DNA from 3 places in the Arthrobacter sp. AOP36-C1-22 genome. Region 3 is predicted to be linked to each of the others. Evidence: riboswitches for the same ligand, from Rfam matches in the RefSeq annotation. Region 3 holds a riboswitch; each other region holds the start of a gene.
The links. Region 3 has a riboswitch for thiamine pyrophosphate ahead of thiE (thiamine phosphate synthase). Riboswitches for the same ligand answer to the same signal wherever they lie in the genome.
Positions count from the first base shown of each region.

Region 1: it holds a riboswitch for thiamine pyrophosphate, as region 3 does, so the genes downstream of both, ACT3S6_RS02085 (3-oxoacyl-ACP reductase) here and thiE (thiamine phosphate synthase) in region 3, are expected to answer to the same signal.
Region 2: it holds a riboswitch for thiamine pyrophosphate, as region 3 does, so the genes downstream of both, thiC (phosphomethylpyrimidine synthase ThiC) here and thiE (thiamine phosphate synthase) in region 3, are expected to answer to the same signal.

Region 1 covers NZ_JBQSWW010000002.1:92,941-100,208, reverse strand. The annotation lists gene ACT3S6_RS02105 (alpha-ketoacid dehydrogenase subunit beta) at 1-513, opposite strand, end outside; gene ACT3S6_RS02100 (thiamine pyrophosphate-dependent enzyme) at 506-1,537, opposite strand; gene ACT3S6_RS02095 (Lrp/AsnC family transcriptional regulator) at 1,694-2,167, shown strand; gene ACT3S6_RS02090 (LLM class flavin-dependent oxidoreductase) at 2,190-3,512, opposite strand; gene ACT3S6_RS02085 (3-oxoacyl-ACP reductase) at 3,515-4,279, opposite strand; TPP riboswitch at 4,604-4,699, opposite strand; TPP riboswitch at 4,757-4,866, shown strand; gene ACT3S6_RS02080 (ECF transporter S component) at 4,901-5,533, shown strand; gene ACT3S6_RS02075 (ABC transporter ATP-binding protein) at 5,530-7,248, shown strand; gene ACT3S6_RS02070 (energy-coupling factor transporter transmembrane component T family protein) at 7,245-7,268, shown strand, end outside.
Region 2 covers NZ_JBQSWW010000007.1:39,561-46,828, forward strand. The annotation lists gene ACT3S6_RS05830 (RecQ family ATP-dependent DNA helicase) at 1-444, opposite strand, end outside; gene ACT3S6_RS05835 (phosphomannomutase/phosphoglucomutase) at 543-1,958, shown strand; gene ACT3S6_RS05840 (hypothetical protein) at 1,955-2,437, shown strand; gene ACT3S6_RS05845 (RrF2 family transcriptional regulator) at 2,463-2,903, shown strand; gene ACT3S6_RS05850 (globin domain-containing protein) at 2,992-4,173, shown strand; TPP riboswitch at 4,261-4,368, shown strand; gene thiC (phosphomethylpyrimidine synthase ThiC) at 4,365-6,164, shown strand; gene ACT3S6_RS05860 (alpha/beta fold hydrolase) at 6,383-7,258, opposite strand; gene ACT3S6_RS05865 (PadR family transcriptional regulator) at 7,255-7,268, opposite strand, start outside.
Region 3 covers NZ_JBQSWW010000023.1:28,278-35,545, forward strand. The annotation lists gene pgm (phosphoglucomutase (alpha-D-glucose-1,6-bisphosphate-dependent)) at 1-454, shown strand, start outside; gene ACT3S6_RS12370 (quaternary amine ABC transporter ATP-binding protein) at 771-2,060, shown strand; gene ACT3S6_RS12375 (ABC transporter permease) at 2,061-2,912, shown strand; gene ACT3S6_RS12380 (glycine betaine ABC transporter substrate-binding protein) at 2,958-3,872, shown strand; gene ACT3S6_RS12385 (aldehyde dehydrogenase family protein) at 3,978-5,417, opposite strand; TPP riboswitch at 5,497-5,597, shown strand; gene thiE (thiamine phosphate synthase) at 5,654-6,328, shown strand; gene thiD (bifunctional hydroxymethylpyrimidine kinase/phosphomethylpyrimidine kinase) at 6,325-7,268, shown strand, end outside.

The DNA of each region.
Region 1 (7,268 bases), on a different contig from region 3:
CGCCTGGTGCGGGGTCGAGGGGGAGACGACCTTGAGCCCGGGGACGTGGGCGAAGAGCGACTCGAGGGACTCGGTATGCATTTCGGGGGCGCGGATGCCGCCGAAGGAGGGCACGCGCAGGGTCACCGGCATCGGCAACGTCCCGCGGGAACGGTAGTTCATCCGGCCCAGCTGGCAGACGATCTGGTTGATCGCCGGGTAGGCGAAACCGTCGAACTGTACTTCGGGGATCGGATGCCAGCCGGCCATGGCCAGCCCGATGGACATGCCCAGGATGCCGGATTCGGCCAGCGGGGTGTCATAGACGCGGGTGCTGCCGTGTTTGGCCTGCAGCCCGTCGGTGATGCGGAAGACGCCGCCGAGGCCGCCGACGTCCTCGCCGAAGATCATCGAGCGCGGGTCTTCGGTCAATAGTTCGTCCAGGCCGCGGTTCAGGGCCTTTTGCATGGACATTTCGACGACGGTGTTCTCCATCGGACGCTCCTGCACGGTTGCGGTGGCCGGGTTAGACATGTTCGGATTCCTCTCGCCAGTTCGCGGCCTGGGCTGCTAGTGCTTCGGTGGGTTCCTGGAAGACGAAGTCGAACATCTCCGTGCCCGGGCGGGCGTCGAGAGCGTCGACTCCGAGGCGGACCTGCTCGACGAATTCGCCGGCCTGCTCGCTGATGTCGGCTACCGTCGCGTCATCGAGGGCGCCTGCTTCACGCAGGGTCGCTTCGAGGCGGTTCAGCGGGTCCTCGCCGCCGTCACGACGTTCATCGTCCAGGCTGCGGTAACGGCCCGGGTCATCGGAGGTGGAGTGCGGTCCGCGGCGGTAGGTCATGGCCTCCACCATGGCCGGACCGTTGCCTGCCCTGCCGTGTTCGACGGCGGCACGTACGGCGCGGACCACGGCGACGACGTCGTTGCCGTCGACCTGGATCGAGGGGATCGCGTAGCCGGCCCCGCGCGCGGCAACGGAGCCGCCGGCGACCTGGCGTTCGGTGGGAACCGAGATGGCCCAGCCGTTGTTCTGCGTGAAGAAGACCACCGGGGCCTTGTAGACCGAGGCGAAGTTCATGGCCTCGTGGACGTCGCCCTGCGAACTGGCGCCATCACCGAAGTAGGTGAGCGCGACGTTGCCGGTGCCATCGACGGTCTGTCCGTGGGCCCAGCCCACGGCGTGCAGCACCGAACCGGCGACGACGGCCTGGATGGGTGCCACATGGGTTTCGGCGGGGTTCCACAGGCCACCATGCCAGGAGGCCTTATGGGTGGACATGTACTCGACCATGTCGACCCCGGCGGCCAGGGCGACGCCCATTTCGCGGTAGGTGGGGAAGGCGAAGTCGCGGGCGAAGTCCAGCGCGTAGGCGCTGCCCACCTGGGCTGCTTCCTGGCCCAGTTCCGGGGCGTAACCGGGCAGGATGCCCTGTCGCTGCCAGGCGATGGCGGCGACATCGAGCTGCCGCGTGCGCACCATGAGGGAATACAGCTTCAGTAGTTCATCGGTGCCGAGCTCGTCGGCGTGCGGCTCGAGCCGGGGTGCATCGGTCATGTTCGACTCCCTGGGGGTGTGGTTCGGTGGACTTGCTCCGACCGTAATGACCCGGAAGTTCATGCGCAATACGCCGATGGTTGGACCAACAATCTGCGCAGAGTGTCTATAGTTAAGAATGATCAACTGTGCACATTGTATAGCTAGGAGGGGTTAGTGAAGATCGACGAATTGGACGCCAGGATCCTGGAGGAGTTCTCCTCGGACCCACGGATGTCGGTCCTGGAGGCCTCCCGGACCCTGGGGGTCGCCCGGGCCACGGTGCAGTCGCGGCTGGATAAGCTCACCCGTGAAGAGGTGGTCACCGGCTGGGGACCGCACCTTTCGGCCGAGGGGCTCGGATACCCGGTGCGCGCCTACTGTTCCCTGGTGATCCACCAGGATGCCGGTCACGACGGTGTGGCCGCCGCCCTGTCCGAGGTCCCCGAGGTGCTCGAACTCCAGACCGTCTCGGGCGAGTCCGACCTGATGGCCACCATCGTGGCCACGTCCAACGACGACCTGCAACGGGTCCTGGACGCGATCATTGCCACCCGGACCGTGCTGCGCAGTTCCTCGCTGGTGGTGCTGAACTCGCCCATCGCCCTACGCATGCTGCCGTTGGCCCGCGCCGCCGCCCAACGGGGCTGAGCCCTGAGGGGCCGGTGGCGGCTTAGGCCACCGGCCGCTCCAGCCCCAGATGCCCGCGCAGGGTGTCGGTCGAGTATTCGGTGCGGTAGAGCCCCCGACGTTGCAACACCGGCACCACCCGGTCCACGAACTCCTCCAGGGAGTCAGGCAGCATCGGCGGCATCAGGTTGAAGCCATCGGCGGCCCCCGAAACGAACCAACGTTCGATGGAGTCGGCCACCTGCTCCGGGGTCCCCACCATCGTGCAATGGCCGCCTCCTGCGGCCAACCGGCCCAGCAGTTGCCGCACCGTGGGACGTTCGGCCTCCACGATGCGCAGGATCGTGGCGTACCTGCCCTGCGGGCCGGTGAATTCACTCGCCGGTGGCAGGGTCGGAACCGGTGCGTCGAGGTCCCAGTCGCGGCAATCCTGCCCGATGAACATCCCCAGCTGGGCCAGCGACTGTTCGGTGGGCAGCAGGGCGTCCACCTCGGCCTGCCCGGCCAGCGCCTCGGCCTCGGTGGACCCCAGGAAGGTGACCAGGCCGGGCATGATCGCGACCTTGGACGGGTCCCTGCCTTCGGCGGCAATGCGCCGCTTCAGGTCCGCGTAGTAGTCCTGTCCACTGGCCAGATCGTAGGCCACCGCATAGATGCCCTCGGCATGGCGTGCCGCCAGCTGGCGGCCGGACTCGGAGGCCCCCGCCTGGAACAGGACCGGCCGGCCCTGCGGGCCCCGGGGCACGTTCAGCGGCCCGTCGACGCTGAAATGCTCGCCGTCGTGGTTGATGGGTCTGACTTTCTCGGGATCGGCGAAAAGCCCTTCCCTGTCGGCCAACACGGCGTCGTCGGCCCAGGAATCCCATAGTCCCAGCGCGACGTCGATGAACTCGGCCGCCCGGGCATAACGCTCGGGGCTGGCCGGCATGGCATCCATTGAGTGGTTGCGTGCCTCGGCGTCGAACATCGAGGTCACCACGTTCCACCCGATGCGCCCGGCGCTGATGTGGTCCAGCGACGCGAGCATCCGTGCCGCGTGGTACGGGGTGTAGAAGGTGGTGGAGACGGTGGAGATCAGCCCGATGCGGCTGGTGTTCCGTGCCATGGCGGCCAGGGCCGTCAACGGTTCGAAGAACCACCGTGGACCCACTGACGGATTCCCTGCCGAATGCCCATCGGCGAAGAACACCGCGTCGAACAGGCCGGTCTCGGCGGTCCGGGCCAGCCGTTCGTAATGCTCGATGTCCCCCAGCTGTTCGACCGCTGAGCCCGGGTGGCGCCAGGCGGCCTGGTGGTGCCCGCAGGCGTTGAGGAAGGCGTTGAAATGTAGTTGGCGTGGTGCTGTGTCGCTGCTGTGTGCGCTCATTATTAGTTCATCACCAGTCCGCCGTCGACCACCAGGTTCTGTCCGGTGACCGCACGGGCCCAGGGGGAGGCGAAGAACAGGATGGCGTCGGCGAATTCGGCGGGGGTGGTCACCTTGCGCAACGGGGTGGAGGAGGCGATGAAGTCGAAGACCTCCTCGGGGGTGGCGGCGCTGGCATCGGTGGTCCGCAGCAGGCCGCCGGAGACCATGTTCACCGAGACCTCGTGTTGGCCCAGATCGGCGGCGAGTGTGCGGGTCAGCGCCAACAGGGCGGCCTTGGAGGCGGTGTAGTCGTGGTACGGGACCACCGGGTTTTGGAAGAGGTTGGTGCCGATGTTGATGATCCGCCCGAAGCCGTGTTCGCGCATCCCCGGCAGGGCGGCCTGGGAGGTGTTCAGGGCGCCGCGGACACTGCCGGAGAACTGGGTGGTGAACTCCTCCCACCCAATGTCTGCGGCCGAGGAGCGGGCCTCGCCGTTGAAGGAGAAATCGGCCAACGCGTTGTTCACCACGGTGGTCACGGGGGAACCGAAATGGGCCTGGGCGGTCTCGAGCATGGTGGCGACCTGTGCCGGATCGGTGACATCCGCCTGGACGGCCAGGGCGCGGTCGGGCCCCAGGGTGGAGGCGAGCTCCTGAGCGGCCTGGGCGGATTGGCGGTAGTTGATGATGACGCGGGCGCCTTGCCCGGCGAAGGCCGTCACGATGTGACGGCCCAAACCGCGGGCGCCTCCGGTGACGAGGACAAGCTGGTCGGAGAGGTTCATCTGGTCTCACTTTCATGGCTGCCGAGGGCAGGGGGTGGTGGAAATGGCGAGGGGGCCCCGGAGGCGGAGTCGCCCGGGGAGAGTAAGGAATGGCGCGGCAAGCACTGTGGGCAGCATCGTTCACGTGCTGTCCTGCCCGACGGCGGAGAGCAGGCTTCGGGCAGGATTCTTGGTTGCGGTGCAGCTGGTGGGCAGACGCTAAACGCCTGGCCGGGCGGGTCCTCGACAAGCCGCCGGACGCCAGGGCGGACGCAACCTGGACAAGCTGGTACCGGGCAGTGGGGCAGCGGTCCGGCAGGACCTTCCAAAATGGGGGTCTAGGTGGAGAAACACCTGCAACATCCCTTCGCTAGTTCGAACTAGATCAGGTTCAACGGGTGTTCTCTCAGCCAGGAAATCGTGGCACCCCGTGTCACTGCACCACAGCCTACACACGTGACGTGGCGATTCGACAACTTCGTGTCCCCGTGTACAGTCTGTGCTGAACACGGGAGTCCGGTGAGCCGGGCTGAGAGGAAGCTGATCAAGCTTCGACCGTCGAACCTGATCTGGGTCATGCCAGCGCAGGGAGGCAAAACTCTGAATCCCGTGCCCTGTTCACTCAACGGAAGGGGCACGACAGTGCACTCGACAACGCCGCCATCCACCACGCCAGTACCGGCGCGGGGACGCTTTTCCTTCGACCTCAAGGACCTGGTGCTCATCGTGGTCCTGGGGGTCGTCTTCGGGTTCCTCTACTGGGCCCTGGTCCAGGCATCGGCCGGGCTGACCCTGCTGATGGGCCCGTTCGGGGACCTCTCCTCGCATCTACTCTTCGGCGGGTGGCTGATCGTCGCCCCGATCGCCGTCGCCATCATCAGACGCCCCGGCGCCGGGATCCTGGCCGAGGTCATCGCCGGCGGGGTGGAAGTCGTTTTCCTCGGTTCAACGGCGGGGCCGATGCTCTTCCTCGTGGCCGCCATTCAGGGTCTGGGCAGCGAACTGCCCTTCGCCCTGCGCCGCTACCGGTCCTTCAGCTGGGGCGTGTACGCCTGCTCGGGGCTGCTCGGGGCCGGGCTGGCCTTCGCCGTCTCGGCCTTCCGCTTCGGATGGTACGGGCAGGACTTCTTCGTCATCCGGCTCGTCGTCCAACTGCTGTCCGGTCTCATCCTCGGCGGGCTGCTGGCCCGCCGGACGGTCAACGCCCTGGCGAAGACCGGCGTGGTGGACAACTACGCCATCGGACGCGATCTGCCCACCACCGGGGGAGCATGAAACCGGTGGGCGCGGCGGTGATCGCGCTTCAGGAGGCCACGGTGCACTACCCCCGGCGGGCGGCACCGGTGCTGCAGGAGGTGTCGCTGGGCCTGGACGCCGGGGAGCAGGTCATCATCCTGGGCCCCTCGGGGGCCGGGAAATCCACGTTGCTGGCGCTGATGACCGGGGTCATCCCGCATTCGGTGGCGGCCCGCACCACCGGCCGGGTCCTCGTGGCCGGCCAGGACACCGCCCACAGCAGTGTTGCCGAGCTCTCCCGGACCGTGGGCGTCCTGGCCCAGGACCCCGAATCGGCGATGTGCATGCCCGATGTGGACCGGGAGATCGCCCTTCCGCTGGAAAACCATGCGGTGGCCCCACCCCGGATCGACGCCCTGATCGACGCGGCGCTGGAACACATCAACGGAACCGGGCTGCGAGGCAGATCCACCCGGCAGCTCTCCGGCGGTGAAGGCCAACGGGTGGCCCTGGCGGCCAGCCTGGTCGCGGAGCCCCCGGTGCTGTTGCTCGACGAACCCACCTCGATGCTCGACGCCGAGGGCATCTCCTCGGTGCGCCGGGCCATCGACCGGGCCGTGGAAACGCGCGGCCCCGCCGTCGTGCTGGTGGAACACCGCATCGACGAGTACGCGGGAACCGACGGCGTCGCGGGGCTCCCTGCCCGGGCCATCGTGCTCGATGCCGCAGGAACCCTGCTGGCGGACGGCCCCACGCCGACCGTGCTGGAGCAGTGGTCCAGACGGTTGGTGGCTGCGGGGTGCTGGACACCGCTGGACACCGAACTGCAGGCGGCCTTCGGCACCGGGGGAGGGCTGGCCTGCCCGATCATCCGGGACCGACTGCTCGGGTGGGCGCAGGACCGGCCCACGGTTCCGGCACCGGCCCGCGGCGGGGTCGTCCTATCCGCGCAGGGGCTCTCGGTCACCCGGGCCCCGGCATCGGCCAGGAAACGCCGGCGCGACCCGGAAACCATCACCGCCCAGCTGGAAGGCATCGACCTGGAACTGCATTCCGGGGAGATCACGGCCCTGCTGGGCGCCAACGGGACGGGCAAGAGCAGCCTGCTGCTGTCCCTGGCCGGGCTGCTGGCACCGCTGTCCGGCACGGTGACGGGGGACCGCCCCGGGATGGTGTTCCAGAACCCCGAACACCAGTTCGTGGCCTCCACGGTCCGCGAGGAGATCGGCCATGGCCTGCCCGCGGTCATCAATGGTCGTCCCGCCGACGAGCGGATCGAGGCCCTGCTGGCCGAACACCGGCTGACCCATCTGGCGGAGGCCAACCCCTTCCGGCTCTCGGGCGGGGAAAAGCGCCGGCTCAGCGTCGCGGCCATGCTCGCCCATTCGCGCGCCACCCTGCTGGCCGACGAACCGGGCTTCGGGTTGGACCGAAAGGCCACGATCTCGATGATGGCAGCCTTCCGGGACGCCGCGGCCGAGGGGCAGTCGATCCTGTTTTCCAGCCATGATCTGCGCAGCGTCGCCACCCTGGCCCATCGGGGGATCGTCATCGCCGGGGGCACAATCATCGCCGAGGGGCCGATCTTCGAGGTGCTGGGCGACCGGGGGGTGCTGTCCCGGGCCGGGATCGTGCTGCCCCCGTTGCTGGACTGGCTGGTGGAGGTCGAGGACCGCCCTGAGGCGATCAGGGCCATCCTGGACGGGCTGGATCGGGAAGTCTCCCCGGTGCCCGGGATGCAGGTGCAGTCGTGAGCGCGGGCCCCCTGCCCTGG
Region 2 (7,268 bases), on a different contig from region 3:
CCGGCGGATCAGTTCGGGGAGCTGCTGTTCGCGGAAGGAAGGGTTGTTCAGCCGTTCGGGCGAGACCAGCAGGACGTCGACTTCATCGGCTTCGAGCTTGGCGATGACCTCCTGCCATTGGACCGCGTTGGCCGAGTTGATCGCTTCGGCCCGCACCCCGGCCCGCGCCGCGGCGGCGACCTGGTCGCGCATCAGGGCCAGCAGCGGGGAGACGATCAGCGTCGGCCCCGCGCCGCGGGCACGCAGCAGCAGGCTGGCCACGAAATACACCGCGGATTTGCCCCAGCCGGTGCGCTGGACCACCAGGGCCCGACGGCCGCCCTCGACGAGGGCCTCGATCGCTTCGAACTGCCCCTCGTGGAATCGGGCCCCGTCGTTTCCGACCAGCCGGCGCAGGACCGCAGTGGCGTCGTCATGCAATTGTGAGTTCCGCGTTTCAACCATGGACCCAGTATCCCAGCGACCACCCACGCATGGGCACCGACCCGGTGGAGTGGTTGGATGATCGCGTGGATACGCCCCGAACGGCTAAGCTCGACCCCGTGAGCAGCGAGATTGATCTTTCCCTTTCCTTCAAGGCCTACGACGTCCGCGGCATCGTCGGCGAAACCATCAATGAGGAGATCGTCGAGGCCGTGGGCGCCGCCTTCGTCGACGTCCTGTCCCTGGCCGGCAAACAGGTCCTCGTCGGCGGTGACATGCGCCCCTCCTCCCCCGCCTTCAGCGCCGCCTTCGCCCGCGGGGCCTCCTACCGCGGGGCCGAGGTCTGCCTGCTCGGGTTGATCTCCACCGATGAGCTCTACTTCGCCTGCGGCCAACTCGATGCCGCCGGCGTCGTGTTCACCGCCAGCCACAACCCCGCGGCCTATAACGGCATGAAGATGGCCCAGGCCGGTGCCGTGCCGGTCTCCTCGGATACGGGCCTGTATGAGATCCGCGATCTGGCCCAGACCTACCTCGCCGAAGGCCTGCCGGTCTCCGGGGACGCGCCCCAGGGGGACATCAGCACCCGGGACGTGCTGGAGGACTACGCCGCCTACCTGCGCTCCCTGGTCGACCTCTCGGGCATCCGCCCGCTGAAGGTCGTCGTCGACGCCGCCAACGGGATGGCCGGCATGACCACTCCCGCGGTCCTGGGCGATGACCTGTTGCCGGCCCTTCCACTGGAGATCGTGCCGCTGTATTTCGAATTGGACGGGACCTTCCCCAACCACCCGGCGAACCCGCTGGAACCGGAGAACCTCAAGGACCTGCAGGCCGCCGTCCTCGAACACGGCGCCGATATCGGTCTGGCCTTCGACGGCGACGCGGATCGCTGCTTCGTCATCGACGAAGCAGGTCTGCCGGTGTCCCCCTCGGCGGTGACCGCATTGGTGGCCCGACGTGAAATCGCCCGGGCGCAGGCCGCCGGCGAGCAGACCCCGGTGATCATCCACAACCTCATCACCTCCCGCGCGGTCCCCGAACTGGTGGAACACGACGGCGGACGGCCGGTGGTCACCCGGGTGGGCCACTCCTTCATCAAGGCGGTCATGGCCGCCGAGGGGGCCGTCTTCGGTGGCGAACACAGCGCCCACTACTACTTCCGCGATTTCTACAACGCGGACACCGGCATGCTCGCCGCGATGCATGTGCTGGCCGCCCTCGGCTCCCAGGACCGTGCCCTGGGAGATCTGGCCGCCGAATACGAACCGTATTTCTCCTCGGGCGAGATCAACTCCGAGGTCGAGGACAAGGACGCGGCCGTGGCCCGGGTGCTGGAGAGCTTTTCGACCCCGGAGACGGTGGTCGATAGGCTGGACGGCACCACGGTGAAGGCCACGGACGGATCCTTCTGGTTCAACCTCCGCCCCTCCAACACCGAACCCTTCCTCCGTTATAACGGGGAAGCCGTAGACACCCCGACCATGGAACGCGTCCGCGACGCGGTCCTCACCCTTGTCAGGAGCAATGCATGAGCGAAAACCCCACGGAAAACCGGCTGGCCGAACTCGGTGAGGCCGCCCACCAGGACCTGAACAAGGTGCTCGGCACCGCCTTGGGCGTCGCCCGCGAACAGCTTGAAACCAACGGGGTCTTCCTGCCCTTCGCCATCGGCCTGGAGCCCGACGGCGAGGCCGAAGGGGAACTGCGCCTGCTGGCGGTCCAACCCGATGAGGACGACGAGGATCCCGAAGCGGATATCGATGCCGAAGTCATGATGGATGACCTGGTCACCTTGCTGATCGGTCAGCGTGAGAACTTCGTGGCCGTGGCCCTGGTCTCCGATGTGACCCTGCTGCAGGAGGATGTCGACGCCGTCCATGCCCTAGCGGAGCACAGCCTCGGCGGGGCAGTGGCCATCATCCAGCCCTATGCCTCCCCCGCCGCCGAAGGCAGCGAGTGGACCTTCCAGGAGCCCACCCCCGAACCAGCTGATTTGAGGATCTGGGCCTGATCCGTGGGGACCGGGCGTCGACATCATGAAGATCAACGCCTTTTCCGATGTGTGCCTGCGCATCCTGATGCTGCTCGCCGCCCGGTCCGATCCCCTGCTGAGGACCCGGGAGATCGCCGAGGCGATCGACATCCCCTACAACCAGGTCTCCAAGGCCGTGCACAAGCTCGGCCAGTTGAAACACATCGACGTCAAACGCGGGCGCACCGGTGGCGTGCAGATCAACGAATCGGGGCTGTCCCTCGGCGCCGGCACGTTGCTGCGCAGCCTCGAGGGGCAGGGCGATCTCGCCCAGTGCACCACCGACGACGGCACGGCCGCCTGCCCATTGATCGCCGGTTGCCGGCTCCGCACAGCCCTGGCGCGCGCCCAGGAGGCCTTCTACCAGGAGCTGGACCACTGGTCGATCCGCGATCTGGCGTCCTCCCCGGCGCTGGTCCCCCTTCCTTTTCCCATCTCGCGATAGCCGATTTGCCCCAGTTTTCTACAAGGTGTAGAAATGTATCATAATACTTGCGGATCAGACGCAAGTAATTCGACCTCGAGGAGATTCGATGCTCTCAGAAACGTCCCGCCCCGTCGTCCAGGCGACACTTCCCGTGATTGGCGAACGGATCGGTGAGATCACCAAGAAGTTCTATGCCGGGATGTTTGCGGCACGTCCTGAACTCCTGGACGGCTTGTTCAGTCGCGCCAACCAGAAGAACGGAGCCCAGCAACAGGCCCTGGCCGGCAGCATTGCCGCCTTCGCCTCCCACCTGATCGAACACCCCGAATCGCTGCCCGAATCAGTGCTGTCCCGCATCGCCCATAAGCACACGTCGCTGGGCATCCAGCCCGACCAGTACCAGATCGTCTTCGACCACCTGTTCGCGGCCATCGCCGAGGATCTGGGCGAAGCAGCCACCGAAGAGGTCGTCGCCGCCTGGTCCGAGGTCTACTGGCTGATGGCCGACGCCCTGGTCAAGATCGAAAAGGGCCTCTACGCCGAACAGGCCAACGACCGGATCTACGCCCCATGGAAGGTCACCTCCACGGAGGCTTCCGGCCAGGATTGCATGACGTTCCGCTTCGAGCCGGCCGATGACACCGCCGTCACGGTGGCCAAGCCCGGCCAGTTCGTGAGCATCCGCGTGCCGCTGGCCGACGGGCTGCGCCAGTGCCGCCAGTACTCCCTCTCCGACAACGTCGAATCCACCACCGAGCGGGTGTTGACCACCAAGCTGGATGAAGGCGGGGAGGTCTCCCCCTTCATGCACCGCAATCTCGAGGTCGGCGACGTCGTGGAACTGTCCAACCCCTACGGTGACATCACCCTGGACATGGAGGGCGGGCCGATCATCATCGCCACCGCCGGCATCGGGTGCACCCCGAGCGCCTCGGCCCTGCAGTCGCTGGTCTCCACCGGGTCGGACCGCCAGGTGCTGGTGCTCCACGCCGAGGCCATGGAATCGAACTGGGCGCTGAAGGACCAGATGCTCGCCGCCGTGGAGCAGCTGCCCAACGTCGAGATGCGCCTGTGGCTCGAGGACACCACCGGCACCACCGCGGACCTGCAGGCCGTCGAGGGGTTCATGAACCTGACCGGCGTCGAGCTGCCCGAGGATGCCCGGATGTACCTCTGCGGTCCGCTGCCATTCATGCGTGCGGTGCGCAGCCAGGCCATCGCCGCCGGCGTGGCCCCGCGGAACATCCACTACGAGGTCTTCGGTCCCGACCTCTGGCTTGCCGCCTAGGCACGAGCCCGCTGCCCCGGAGGGGCGCCACACCGGAGCGGCCCGCGAACTGGATTAGCCAGATCGCGGGCCGCTCCGTTACGCTCGCAACGTCCACACGGGTGCCCCAGGAGGGGCTGAGATCGAGCTGCCACCGCTCGCGACCGTCGAACCTGTCCGGGTCATGCCGGCGTAGGAAGTTGAGGGCTCAAATGAGCGATTCCACAGTAAAACCCACCACCCCGTCCGCCACCGCGTGGGAACAGCACCCACAGCACCGGTTGCAGTGGATCGAGGATCCGGAACACGGCCTGCGGGTCCCGGTCACCGCGATCTGCCTGGCGGATTCCCCCGACGGCAGCGCCAACGAGCCCCATCTGGCGTATCGGACCGCCGGTCCGGGCTCCGAACCGACCGTCGGCCTCCCGCGTCCGCGCACCCGATGGATCACCGCCCGGGGTGACACCGCCGAATACGCCGGTCGCCAACGCACCCTGCACGACGACGGCCGGTCCGCCGTGCGTCGCGGGGCCGCCTCGGCAGAATGGAGCGGCACGACCCCGGTACCGAGGCGCTCGCACCAGGGGCGTACCGTCACGCAGATGCATTACGCCCGACAGGGCACCCTCACCGACGAGATGCGCTATGTGGCGCTGCGCGAGAACTGCGACGTCGAATTGGTCCGCCGCGAAGTCGCCGCCGGACGGGCGATCATCCCGGTGAACATCAACCATCCCGAATCCGAGCCGATGATCATCGGCAAGGCCTTCCTGGTCAAGATCAACGCCAACATCGGCAACTCGGCCATCACCTCCTCGATCGCCCAGGAGGTCGACAAGCTCACCTGGGCCACCCAATGGGGCGCCGATACGGTGATGGACCTGTCCACCGGCGATGACATCCACACCACCCGCGAATGGCTGATCCGCAATTCCCCGGTGCCCATCGGCACCGTGCCGATCTACCAGGCGCTGGAGAAGGTCGATGGGGATGCATCGAAACTGACCTGGGAGATCTTCCGCGACACCGTCATCGAGCAATGCGAACAGGGCGTGGACTACATGACCATTCATGCCGGGGTGCTGCTGCGCCATGTGCCCTTGAGCGCCGACCGGGTCACCGGCATCGTCTCCCGCGGTGGATCGATCATGGCCGGGTGGTGCCTGGCCCACCACCAGGAGAACTTCCTCTACACCCATTACGACGAGCTCTGCGCCATTTTCGCCCGCTACGACGTCGCCTTCTCCCTCGGTGACGGGCTGCGCCCCGGCTCCCTGGCCGATGCCAACGACGCCGCCCAGTTCGCTGAGCTCGATACCCTGGCCGAGTTGACCCGCAGGGCCTGGCAGTTCGACGTGCAGGTGATGGTGGAAGGACCCGGACATATCCCGCTGCATCTGGTCCGCGAGAACGTCGAGCGTCAGCAGGAGCTCTGCGACGGGGCGCCGTTCTACACCCTGGGTCCGCTGGTGACCGATACGGCCCCCGGCTACGACCACATCACCAGCGCCATCGGGGCCACCGAGATCGCCCGTTACGGCACGGCGATGCTCTGCTATGTGACCCCGAAGGAGCATCTGGGGCTGCCGGATAAGGACGACGTGAAGACCGGGGTGATCACCTATAAGATCGCCGCGCATGCCGCCGATGTGGCCAAGGGGCATCCCGGGGCGACGGCCCGCGACGATGCCCTGTCGGCCGCGCGCTTCGAGTTCCGCTGGAACGACCAGTTCGCCCTGGGTCTGGATCCGGCCACGGCCCAGCGGTTCCACGACCAGACGCTGCCTGCGGAGCCGGCCAAGACCGCGCACTTCTGTTCCATGTGCGGGCCGAAGTTCTGTTCGATGCGGATCTCCCAGGACATCCGCGAGGAGTTCGGGGGAACCGAACGCCAACGGGCACTGGCCGATGACATCGAAGCCGGTTTGCAGGCGAAGAGCCGTGAATTCGCGGATTCGGGGTCCAGCATCTACCTCCAGGCGACGATCCCCGTCGGCAACGGCACCGACTGATCCACCGGGTACGACGACGGCGTCCGCACGGGAGGCAACGGGCGCCTCCAACGTTCCGGGCAACTTCTGCAGCTGCTCCCCTGGCAGGAACGCAGGCGGTTGCCCGGAGCGGTCGTCGGTATATGGACTATGTCATGTAGCCGTCCACGGCCCGGAGGTGATACGGCGCGTCCGCACCTGACGCAGCGAAGCCTTGCGGAGACCGCGATCCAGACCAATCAGTCTCCAGCGGGATCCGGGTCTGCCTGGTGGAGCCCGGGAACCCGCCCGAGCCGGGGGTGGACCTCACCGCGTTCGATCCAGGCGCGGACCATCGCGTTGAAGAACAACGGATCCTCGACGCTCCATTGATGGTGCAGCCCCGGGGCCAGACGGAAGACCGTGTCCCGGCGAACCGCGGCCACATCGGCGAATCCCTTGCGCACCAGGGCCGGTTCACGGGCCCCGGCGACCATCATCAGGCGTTCGGTGTAGTCCCCCAGCCCGTCGGGCAGGCCGCCCGCCTGGACCTCGTCCAGCATCGCCTTCATGTTGTCCGGACGCAGGGTCAGCCCATGTTCGGAGTAGAGCCTGCGGGAGTTCGCGGGAATCCCGAAGGCCCCGGCCTGGACCTTCCAGAACCATTCGGCGTCCCCTAATCGCAGTTGCGCCGCCGTGGATAACCGCGTTCCCGCCCCCACCGGCCGGATCCCTGCCCCGGTGAACAGGGCACTGGCGAAGAGCTCGGGATGCCGGGCCAGTACACGCAGGCCCACGACGCCGCCCAGGGACTGGCCAACCAGGTGGACCCGGCCGTCCTCGATCTCTTCGGCGATGAAGGCCGCGACGTCATCCGCGGCGCTATCGAGCCCGCGCCAGTCCTCATCGGCCCGGCCGCCGAACCCGGGCAGATGCGGGGTGAAGATCCGATAGGCAGGGAAGGCCTTGACCTGGGGATCCCACATCCAGTTGGCCACGTTGCCGCCATGGAGAAAGACCAGCGTCTGGGCTGGTTTGCCGTCCGTGCGGGGACGCACCGGGGGGTGGATCTCCGGGTAGCCGGCCGGATCGGGGCGTTCCCCGACGGAGGGAGGCACCGTGGGCTTTTCGTTCATGGCAGATTCC
Region 3 (7,268 bases):
CGTGCGCTTCGACGGGTCGCCGTGGACCACCGACAAGGACGGGATCCTGCTGGGGTTGCTCGCCTCCGAGATCCAGGCCGTGACCGGCTCCTCGCCCAGCACGCACTACCGGCGGCTGACGGAGGCCTTCGGTGCGCCGTCGTATGCACGCATCGACGCACCGGCCACCCGCGAACAGAAGACGGCCCTGGGCCGCCTGTCCGCCGCCGATGTCACCGCCGACACCCTCGCCGGGGAACCGATCACCGCCCGGCTGACCGAGGCTCCGGGAAACGGTGCGGCCATCGGCGGGCTGAAGGTCACCACCGAGAACGCCTGGTTCGCCGCCCGCCCCTCGGGCACCGAGGATGTCTACAAGATCTATGCCGAGTCCTTCACCGGAGACGATCACCTGCATCAGGTCCAACGGGAGGCGAAGGCCCTGGTCGACGCGATCATCGGTTCGGCCTCTTGACCGTCGAAATGATGAAAACCACTCGTTTGCGGAGATTTTGACAACCCCTTCCGTTACAATGCCATAACTTCGCTCCATCCCTTGTCCCACAAGGGATGCACTTGACCAACGGGTCGGTGTAAGCCCGGTCAAAGGCTGGTTTTCGGCTGCAGGCGAACATCCTCTTGTTAGCGTTAAGGCTGAAAGCCAATTACTCGCCCTTTCATCTCGACCCGTGGGACACCGCCGTTGAAGGCACCCGCGGGATTTGCTGTCGGGGCGGGTCGCCGAAAAATCGGTCTGCCTCCACCCGGACCCAGGCCGTGGACGGGAAAACGTGAACACTACTGACACAGGGCAACCTGCGCTACGCGTCTCGAATGCGTACAAGGTCTTCGGCCGTCGGGGCAACGAGGCCGTCAAACTCCTGAAGAACGGAAAAACCCGCCAGGAGGTCGCTTCCTTGGGAACGGCCGCCGTCATCGACGCGAGCTTCGACGTCAAGCCCGGCGAGATCTTCGTCGTCATGGGCCTGTCGGGCTCGGGCAAGTCGACGCTGATCCGCATGCTCAACGGGCTCTGGCCCATGACCAGCGGCTCGGTGGTCGTCGGTGACACCGATATCGCCAAGGTCTCGGCCAAGAAGTTGCGCCAGGTCCGCCAGAAGCACATCTCCATGGTCTTCCAGCACTTCGCCCTGCTGCCCCACCGCACCGTGATGCAGAACGCAGCCTACGCGCTGGAGATCCAGGGCATCTCGAAGCAGGAGCGCACCACCCGGGCCCAGAAGATCCTGGACGTCGTGGGACTCAAGGGGTGGGGCGATAAATACCCCAGCGAACTCTCCGGCGGCATGCAGCAGCGTGTGGGCCTGGCCCGCGCCCTGGCCTCCGAAACCGACATCCTGCTGATGGACGAGGCCTTCTCGGCACTCGACCCGCTGATCCGTCGCGATATGCAGGAGCAGTTGGCCTCACTGCAGGCCGAACTCGGCAAGACGATCGTCTTCATCACCCACGACCTGAACGAGGCCATGTTCCTCGGGGACCGGATCGCGGTCATGCGCGACGGGGAGATCGTCCAGATCGGCACCCCCGACGACATCCTCACCCGCCCGGCGAACGACTACGTCTCAGCCTTCGTGCGCGACGTCGACAGGACCCGGGTGCTCACCGCCGGAACGGTCATGGAGACCCCGCGTTCCGTCGTCAACCTCTCCGGTGGTGCCCGCAATGCGTTGCGGACCATGCGCGAACTGCAGACCTCGGCCGCCTTCGTGCTGGACCGGCAGCGCAAGCTGCTCGGAGCCGTCCGCGACCGCGAGGTGATGGGCCTGCTCGAACGCGGAGGTACCGACCTGGAAGAAATCATCACCGTCGGCAATGACCCGGTCACCGCCGAGACGGCGCTGAACGACCTGTTCGGCCGCTCCGTGGAGTCGCCGGTACCCCTGCCGGTCGTCGACGACGAGGGCCGGCTCATCGGCGCCATCGCCCGCGCCACCCTCCTCTCCGCGCTGGGCAACGTCCCCTCGACCACCAGCAGCGTCCCGGTGGTCGCCGCCGACCAGCCGGAAGACACCGATGCCCCCGCGGCTGCATCCGACGACGAAGGAGGTGCCCTCTAAATGACCGATCAGCTATTCCGCATTCCCGTCGGCCACTGGGGCGAAGTGGTCCTCAACTGGTTCATCGCCAACCTCGGCGGGCTCTTCAACCTCATCAAGTCCTTCTTCCAGAACTGGTACGACGGGCTGGCGTGGATCCTCACCGCTCCGCCGTTCTGGGTCGTCATCCTCGTGCTGGCCCTGCTGGCCTGGCTCCTGCGCAGTTGGAAGATGGCCATCGGTACGGTCATCGGACTGCTGTTGATCTACGGGATGAACCAGTGGGAGCACTCGATGGAGACCCTGTCGCTGGTCCTGGTGGCCAGCATCGTCGCGGTGATCATCAGTGTTCCGCTGGGCATCCTCACCGCCAAATCCAAGATCGTTTCGGCGGTCGTCAAGCCGATCCTGGACTTCCTGCAAACCATGCCTGCCTTCGTCTACCTGGTCCCGGCGATCCTGCTGTTGGGGATCGGCGTCGTTCCCGGAATCGTGGCCACGATCGTGTTCGGCATGGCGCCGGGCACCCGCTTCACCGAATTGGGGATCCGCAGCGTCGATACCGAGGTCGTCGAGGCCGGCCAGGCCTTCGGCGCCTCCCCGGGACGCATCCTGCGCCAGATCCAGATCCCGCTGGCGCTGCCGACCATCATGGCCGGCATCAACCAGGTCATCATGCTCTCCCTGTCCATGGTGGTCATCGCCGGCATGGTCGGCGCCGGTGGTCTCGGCAAGGATGTCTACGCCTCCCTGACGACCCTGAACACTCCCCTGGGTGTCGAATCAGGTCTGTCGGTGGTCATTCTGGCCATCTTCCTGGACCGCATCACCGCCTCCCTGGGCCAATCCAACGTGCCGGCGAAAAACGGCTAACGACCCTACGCCCCGCTGGCGGGGCGCGAAGAAAGGAAATGAACAATGCAAAGGAAATTCGCATCAATGATGGGGATCGCCGCCACGGCGGCCCTCGCGCTGACCGCCTGCGGCAGCGGCGACACCGGAAGCAGCGAATCCGAGGTCCCCGACTCGCCTGAGAACGGCGACCAGGCCGCGCTGAACATCGGCGTCATGGCCGGCTGGGACGAAGGCGTGGCCGTGTCCAACCTCTGGAAGCAGATCCTGGACAAGAAGGGCTACGACGTCGAACTCACCGACGCCGATGCCGGCCCGGTCTTCGCCGGTGTCGCCTCCGGTGACCTGGACCTGACCATGGACGTCTGGATGCCGCTGACGCACAAGAAGTACTTGAAGAAGTACGGCGACGACATGACCAAGCTGGGCACCTGGTACGACGATGCCAAGCTGACCATCGCGGTCAACGAAGACGCCCCGATCGATTCGCTCGAGGACCTGGCGGCCAATGCCGACAAGTTCGGCAACACGATCTATGGCATCGACCCGGGCGCCGGGCTGACCGACACCACCGAAAAGGCGGCCATCCCGGACTACGGCCTGGAGAAGATGGACTTCAAGACCTCCTCCACCCCGGCCATGCTGGCCCAGCTGAAGAAGGCCACGGACGCCGATGAGGACATCGTCGTCACCCTGTGGCGCCCGCACTGGGCCTACGACGAGTTCCCGATCAAGGATCTGAAGGATCCCAAGGGTGCCATGGGCGACGCGGAAACCATCACCTCCTACGGCAACGCCGACTTCGCCGACACCTACCCGGGACTGACCGAGTGGTTGAACGACTTCACGATCGACGATGACCACCTGTTCTCCCTGGAGAACGCCATGTTCAACGACACGGACACCGATGACTACGGACCGATCGTCGACAAGTGGATCTCCGAGAACCAGGACTACGTGGATTCGCTGACCGAGAAGTAGCCACGATCCATCGGCAGGTGCCATGGCACCGACCGTAGCGAAGGGCCCGGACCGCATTGAATGCGGTCCGGGCCCTTCGTCTGTCGGGGCACTCGGCCGGGCGGATCAGCCGATCGAACGCATGATCTTCCGCTTGGCCCAGCCGAAGGGCGGGTAGACGGCCCGCAACGTATCGAGCATCGCGGTCTTGGACAGCACCGGACGTTGCTGGCTGAAGGTATCGAACCCGAATTTGCCGTGGTAGTTCCCCGTCCCCGAGGCCCCCACCCCGCCGAAGGGCAGCGCGGGGACCGCCAGGTGCATGCTGCACACATTATGGGCGATCGCCCCGGCCCGCACCTGGTCCTCGAAGGAGGTGTGCAGGCGCGGGCGTTCGCTGAACAGGTAGGCGGCCAGCGGTGAGGGGCGGGAGTTGATGAACCGCACCGCATCATCGAAGCGGTCGACCTGGATGATCGGCAGGATCGGACCGAAAATCTCCTCCGTCATCACCGGGGCCGCCGGGTCGACGTCAGCCAGGACCGTGGGGGCGATGTACCTCGCCTCCGCGTCGCTGGTCCCCCCGGCCACCACCCGTCCCTGCCCCAGATAGGATTCCAGACGTTCGAAGTGCGAGGCGTTGATGATCCGTCCATAGTCCTTGCTGCCCGAGGGGTCCTTCCCATAGAACGCGCCGATGGCCTTGGGCAGCTGCTTTTCCAGTTCGGCCGCCGCCGTGGCCCCGACCGCCAGGACGTAGTCCGGGGCGACACAGGTCTGTCCGGCATTCATGAACTTCCCGTGGGCCAACCGCCGGGCGATGGCGGGGAAGTTCCCGTCGGCGACCACCGCCGGACTCTTCCCGCCCAGTTCCAGGGTCACCGGGGTCAGCGTTTCCGCCGCGGCCCGGGCCACGATCTTCCCGACCCGTTCGCCTCCGGTGTAGAAGATGTGGTCGAAGTCCATCTCCAGAAGTTCGCTCGTCGTCTCCGCGGCCCCCTCCAGGACCGCGACAGCGCGCCGATCCAGGTACTGCGGGATGAGGGCGGCCATGACCGCCGAGGTGGCCGGAGCCAGTTCGGAGGGTTTGAGGATCACCGTGTTCCCTGCCGCCAGGGCACCGACCAGCGGGCCGAGCAGCAACAGGACCGGATAGTTCCAGGGGGCGATCACCAGGACCATGCCCAACGGACGCGCCTGGACGCGGGCCGACGCCGGTTGCAGCGACAGCGGGACCTTCACCGCCTCATCCGCCATCCAGTCGCCCAGGTGCAACAGGGCATGATCGATTTCGGCCTTCACCCGATCCAGTTCGGTCAGCCGGGATTCGGCCGCCGGTTTACCCAGATCCGTCATCAACGCGTCACATAGGGTCTGTTCTTGATCCTGGATCAGCCGTTCGAGTGCCTTGAGCTGGGCGCTGCGGAACCTGCGGGGGTGGGCCAGCCGGGAGTCGGCGGCATCACGCAGCCGGCGGGCCGCGGTGGCCGGGAGTTCGGCGTCGGGGCCCGCCGGCACGACGGGCGCGGAAACTGCTGGGGGACGGGAACGTCGGTTCATGGCCATGGGTACGACACTAACGTGGACACCGCCGGCGGGGCAGCCGGTGGGTTTGCCGCCCCCAGTGGGGGACTGTAGGCTCACGATCACTGACACGGGGTGTCCGCCACCGGCGCGGACTGAGAGCACACCCGGCAAGAACCTGATCTAGTTCGTACTAGCGGAGGGATGTCGCCCATGCACCAACATGCGCCCACCTTGGCCCATTCACCCACCGACTGCTTTGTTGAGGCGGTGCTCGCATGAGCGCGCCGGTTCCCGGAAGCGGGATCTACCTCGTCGCCAACTCCACCAGCACGGCCGGACGGCCCTTGGCCACCATCGTGGCCGAGGCCGTCGCCGCGGGGGTCGGGACCATCCAGCTGCGCTGCAAGGACCTGTCCGCCCGCGAATTCCTGGCCGAGGCGGCCGCCTGCGCCGAACACACCGCGGGCCGGGCCCTGCTGCTGCTCAACGACCGGGTGGACGTCTACCTGGCGGCCCGTGCGGCAGGGATCCGCGTGGACGGGGTCCATATCGGCCAGAAGGACCTGCCCGCCGAACTCGTCCGGTCCCTCATCGGACCCGATGCCGTGCTGGGGCTCAGCGCCAGCACCGAGGACCACTTCGCGGCAGTAGCGGAACTGCCGGCAGGCACCATCGACTATCTGGGCACCGGGGCCGTCCGGGCCACGCCCACCAAGAAGGACCACCCGACCCCGCTGGGGTTCCCCGGCCTGGCCTCGTTGATCTCCCGGGCCCCGCTGCCCTGCGTGGCGATCGGCGGGCTGGGCTCCGGCGACGCCGCGGACGCGCACACCGCCGGGGCCATCGGCATGGCCGTCGTGCGGGCCATCTGCTCCGCCGCCGAACCCCGGGACTCTGCTGCCGCCCTGGTTCAGCAATGGACCCGGGCAGCACGAACGGAGACCGCATGAGCGCCCCGAACACCCCCAACATCCTGTCCATCGCCGGGGCCGACCCCTCCGGCGGGGCCGGGATCCAGGCCGACCTGAAATCGATTGCCGCCTGCGGTGGCTACGGGATGGCGGCGATCACCGCACTGACCGCCCAGAACACCCGGGGGGTCACCGGGGTCCATACCCCTCCGGCGGAATTCCTCACCCGGCAACTTGAGACGGTCGCCGCCGATATCCGGATCGATGCGGTGAAGATCGGCATGCTGGCCTCCGCCGAGGTCATCGAAGCCACCACCGCCTGGCTGGGTACCCGCCCGGGCACCACCGTCGTGGTGGACCCGGTGCTGATCTCCACGTCCGGGGACCGCTTATTGGAGCACGACGCCGAGGAGGCCCTGCGTCGGCTGCTCCCGTGGGCCGATGTCCTGACCCCGAACACCGCGGAATTGGCGGCACTGCTCGAGGAGCCGGTCTGCACCCGGTGGGACGACGTCCTGGACCAGGCAGCCCGGCTCGCGAGGCGGTATTCTGTCCTGGTCCTGGCCAAGGGCGGCCACCTCACCGGCAGCCGGTGCCCGGATGCCCTCGTGGGCCCCGACGGCGTCATGGCTGCCGTGGAGGGTGACCGCATCGACACCCCGAACACCCATGGGACCGGGTGCTCGCTCTCCGCGGCGCTGGCTACCCTGTGGGCCCGCTGCGGGGACTGGGGGGATGCCCTGCGGCTGGCCCGCGGGTGGCTTGAAGGCGCCCTGCACCGTGCCGATGAACTCGAGGTCGGCGAAGGACATGGTCCGGTGAATCATTTCGGGGCGCTCTGGGACGGTGCGGCGATCCCGACGACGGGGGCCTTGCTGGGCACCTGGTGGAACGATCTGGCACCGCTGCGTTCGGGGATCGACGATCTGCCGTTCATCCGTGCGCTGCGGGACGGGACCCTGCCCTCGGAGGACTTCCA